One region of the Paenibacillus sp. AK002 genome, then DNA from elsewhere that is predicted to be linked to it. Evidence: riboswitches for the same ligand, from Rfam matches in the RefSeq annotation. Region 1 holds a riboswitch; the other holds the start of a gene.
What was found. Region 1 has a riboswitch for thiamine pyrophosphate ahead of M1D70_RS26595 (ECF transporter S component). Riboswitches for the same ligand answer to the same signal wherever they lie in the genome.
Positions count from the first base shown of each region.

Region 1 (2,199 bases):
GGTCCACGTATTGGGCCATTTCTTCAATCCGGTGCTCCACGATAATCAGCGTACGCCTTTCCGATACGGCCTTCACCGCAGACCAGATTTGCTCCCTGCCTTCCGGGTCGAGCAGCGCGGACGGCTCATCAAGGAACAGCACCTCCGGCTCCAGCAGAAGGGCCGAAGCCAGCGCAAGCCTCTGCTTCATCCCCTGCGACAGATGACTGATCGGCATATGCAGCTCCTGAAGGTCAAGCCCTACCTCATGCAGGACGGCTTGCATTCGCTCCTTCATCTCGTCGCGGGGAACGCTGAGGTTCTCCAGCACGAAGGCCAGCTCTTCATCCACGTACGGCATGCAGAACTGGGTATCCGGATCTTGGAATACATATCCCCAAGAGCGAGGCACCAGCTGGACTTCGCATTTCATCGGCACCTCCGTGGCGCGGGGAATCATCCCGCTAAGCACCTGAAGCAGCGTGGATTTGCCGCAGCCGCTCGGACCGAGCAGCAGCACCTTCTCCCCCCGGGCAGCCGAGAAGGACAAGTCCTTAAACATCAAACGCTCCTCGCCCGGATACTTCAGGCGCAATCCCTCCACATGCACGGCCTGCTCTGGAACCGCCTCGGCGGTTGAAGCCGAAACCCAGCGGGCGGCGGTTTTAGACATGGCGCGGATCATCCAGTGCTTCATAATCCTTCTTGGACGCGGGGCGCAGCAGCGATGTAACGCCCGTACGGTCGAGCGCTTTGGCCAGCAGCAGCATGAGCAAGCCGGCAATGACGGCGCCGCTGAGAATCCGCATGCCATACTTGGCCAGGAACATCCAGGTCTGCAGATCATCGGTATAGCTGTAATAGAAGTCCATCACCATCGAGCCGACCGCCGCGCCGGCCCCGGCAATCGCCACCGTCCACGCCGAGGTGCTCCGGTAACGGAACGCCGCGAATACCAATTCCGCGCCCAGCCCTTGAATGAGGCCGTACAGCAGCAGCGTCAGTCCCCAGCCGCTGCCGAACAGAACTTCCACGTGGGCCGCCGCCACCTCCGCGATGATAGCCACTCCCGGCTTGCGGATCAGCAGGTAAGCGAGCGTGGCCGCTGCGAACCACATGCCGTATAACAGTTCATCCGCTTCGAAGAACAGCGGTTTCAGCAGATTGTAAACCGATCCCCAGAAGTGATAAATGACGCCGAGCACAAGCGATAACAGCACCGTCACCAAAATATCGCTTAAACGCAGCCCTTTTCTAGGCTGTACCCCCAATTTCTCTTGCACTGACGTTCCCATAACAACACATTCCCCTCTCCACCGCTATTTTTGTATAAACACAACAAAAAACCGTCTGGAAAAACGCGCAGACGGAAAAATAGGCCCTATATAGGCAGGGTCGGATATTCTCTACGCTGGCATTACCCAGTTCAGATTAACGGTCAACAGCGGATAGCAGCTGCAATCTCAGCCTGATTCACTCAAGCACCCGTATTCCCTATTCGGTTTCATGTTAATCTTAAAATACACATTCGTTCCCCAATTAGCAAGAACCTTTTTTCAAAAATGGCTATTTATTGATTTCCGGCTCATTCTATGTCAATATCAGAGTGATTGGCTTTTCCACCAACGTTTTATTGCCGACACCTATGCACAAAGGAGAATGACATGGCTAAACAATTGCTGCGTCTGATGACCGAGCTGTCCTCCCGCAAGTGGCTGTCCCGCATTATGGGGCATTGTTCCCACAGCCGGCTGAGCCGTCATCTAATACCTGCATTTATACGAATCTACCAAATCCCGGCGCATGAAGCGGAGAAGGAGATCCACGAATACCGTTCGCTGAACGAATTCTTTTCCCGCCGGTTAAAAATAGGCCTGCGCGCCATAGACGACACCGCCGATGCCATGGTAAGCCCCGTCGATGCCACGATTTCGGCGATGTGCACCGTCAACGCCGGCACCATTCTCAGCGTCAAGGGACAGGATTATACCCTGAGCGAGCTGCTCGCCAAGTCACCGAGAATGGAGAATTACATCAACGGTTATGCATTCGTATTGTATTTAAGCCCGACCGACTATCATCGCATACATTCCCCGGTAACCGGCATTCAAGCGGAAAGCGAGCATTTGAAGGGCCGGGTATACCCCGTGAACGATTTTGCGATGACCCATATCCGGAACGTGCTCAGCCGCAACGAGCGTCTCATTACCTATATTGCCC
Region 1 covers NZ_CP096377.1:5,928,182-5,930,380, forward strand. Annotated here, with positions in the region: gene M1D70_RS26590 (ABC transporter ATP-binding protein) at 1-652, opposite strand, end outside; gene M1D70_RS26595 (ECF transporter S component) at 645-1,274, opposite strand; TPP riboswitch at 1,366-1,478, opposite strand; gene asd (archaetidylserine decarboxylase) at 1,644-2,199, shown strand, end outside.

Region 2 (2,199 bases), 1.2 Mb from region 1:
ATATTGGAAGCTGATTTAATTCTCAGTAACCGGGTATAAAAAATATAAATTAACTTTCCTTCGAAGCGTTGACAATACCTCTAAGTTATATTAATATGCTAACATAATTATTATTTCTAACTAAACGTAAGTTAATGTGAAATGATAATTCAACGACAGCAATTCAACTCAACATGCATATTTGCTTGAATTAAAGGACATCTTTGTTATCAGGCTTATGCAAACATGATTACATCAGGAGGTTTTTTCAATGTCTAAAGATTTTTCAGCAGCACTTAAGCATCGTCGTTCCCATTATGCCATCAGCAAAGACCCGGTCATTTCCGACGAACGCATCCAGGAGATTGTTAATGAAGCCGTTAAATATACTCCGTCTTCTTTCAACTCCCAAAGCGCACGCGTCGTTGTACTGCTTGGCGAACAGCATGACAAACTGTGGAACCTGACCGAAGGCATTCTGAAAGAAGTTGTCGGAGACGAAGAGGCTTTCAAATCCACAGCTGAAAAAATGGGCGCATTCCGCGCTGGATACGGCACGGTTCTCTTCTTCGAGGACAATAACGTAGTTGCCGACCTGCAGCAAAAGTTCGCGCTGTATGCCGACAATTTCCCGGTTTGGTCGAACCAATCCAACGGCATGCTGCAATTCGTGGTATGGACGTCCCTCGAGGCAGAAGGCCTGGGCGCATCCCTCCAGCATTACAACCCGTTGATCGACGAGAAAGTGAAGTCCGAATGGAACATTCCGGAAAACTGGAAGCTGATCGCTCAAATGCCTTTCGGCAAACCGGTTGCAGATCCGGGCGAAAAAGAATTTGCGCCGCTTGAAGATCGCGTGAAGGTATACAAGTAAGCCGTAGCCGGCATAAGCCGCCTATCCAAGTCCAGAGGATTGGAGCAGGCGGCTTTTTTATGGTGCCCTGCCATTGAAAACCTGCCGCCAAAACGATACAATAACACAGGAAGCAGGCCTTTCGCCTTCTGATCTTCGGAAGTTCTTGGAGCCGGCTTGATTACCAACTGCATATTTGATGTTTGGCTGTACTAGGGGTGCCATGTGCTGAGAGACGGCGGGCTGCCGTTAACCCTTATCACCCGATCTAGATCATACTAGCGTGGGGAAGTGTAGCATTTATGTTTATTTCTTTGCGTAGGCATAACTGCACTTCTTCATGGGGTGCGGTTTTTTTGCGTGGACTTAACAATGGGGAGGAAAAAAATTTATGAATGAGCTTGTATGCGGAACGAGCCGGATCGTGGGATGCCGGTTCTCGGTATTTCCCATGACGGATCGGTTCGTGGAAGTGATCACGGAGGCGCTTCGTTCCGTGGATTCGGAAAAGGTCTGGATCCAAACGGATGATGTAAGCACTTGTATTCGCGGACGTGCGGAGCATGTGTTTGATGTGACGAGAGCGATATTCGCTCATGCCGCGGCTAGCGGCGTGCACACGGTGTTTAACGGTACTTATTCTATCGGCTGCCCAGGCGATACGGATGCCGATGCGTATATGGACGAGGATTCGACCCGCTTAAACCACGATATCGGGGAACACGCCGATATCGAAACGGCCTGCCAATTCGCGCTTTACCCGATGGGTAGCGCCGATTACATGGATGTCATTTACGCAGAAGTGGATCGTGCGAAGGCAGCGGGCACATTCGGTGGAAGCGTTCATTACGCCAGCCGATTGGACGGGGCGTTGTCCCGGGTGTTCGGATCACTCGAAGACGCGTTCCAACATGCGATTCAATCCGACAGCAGCCATCTGGTCATGACCGCGGTGGTTTCGGCCCACAGCCCATCTCCCAAAGCCAAAGCTTAAGGTCCTTTCCAACAGATAAAGGCCCGGCAAGCGCCGGGCCTTTATCGATTGCAGGCAAGAATATTGACGGTGTTTAAACCCAAGCACTCAAGATGATTACGAGCAGGATAAAGAGAACCAATATAGTTCCTACTGAATTGCCCCATGCGCCGCCATATGCTCCGCTCATGAAGATCCCTCCTGGATTTAAAAGAATGACGTGAGTTAATCACGTTATTATCTTATTGCTTGTGGCGGGCGAGCGTCACGGCTAATGTACCCCCCTCTTTTTTTATGCAGGGCTTATTTATTCCTCATAACCGACCAGCAGCTTGCCTCCGTACGGGCTGAGGGCTTCCTCCGTCACTGCAATAAGGTCCGAAGGATCGTCCTC
Region 2 covers NZ_CP096377.1:4,728,461-4,730,659, forward strand. Annotated here, with positions in the region: gene M1D70_RS20970 (nitroreductase family protein) at 251-853, shown strand; TPP riboswitch at 1,037-1,139, shown strand; gene M1D70_RS20975 (YkoF family thiamine/hydroxymethylpyrimidine-binding protein) at 1,224-1,826, shown strand; gene M1D70_RS20980 (hypothetical protein) at 1,900-1,995, opposite strand; gene M1D70_RS20985 (nucleotidyltransferase domain-containing protein) at 2,113-2,199, opposite strand, start outside.
Region 2: it holds a riboswitch for thiamine pyrophosphate, as region 1 does, so the genes downstream of both, M1D70_RS20975 (YkoF family thiamine/hydroxymethylpyrimidine-binding protein) here and M1D70_RS26595 (ECF transporter S component) in region 1, are expected to answer to the same signal.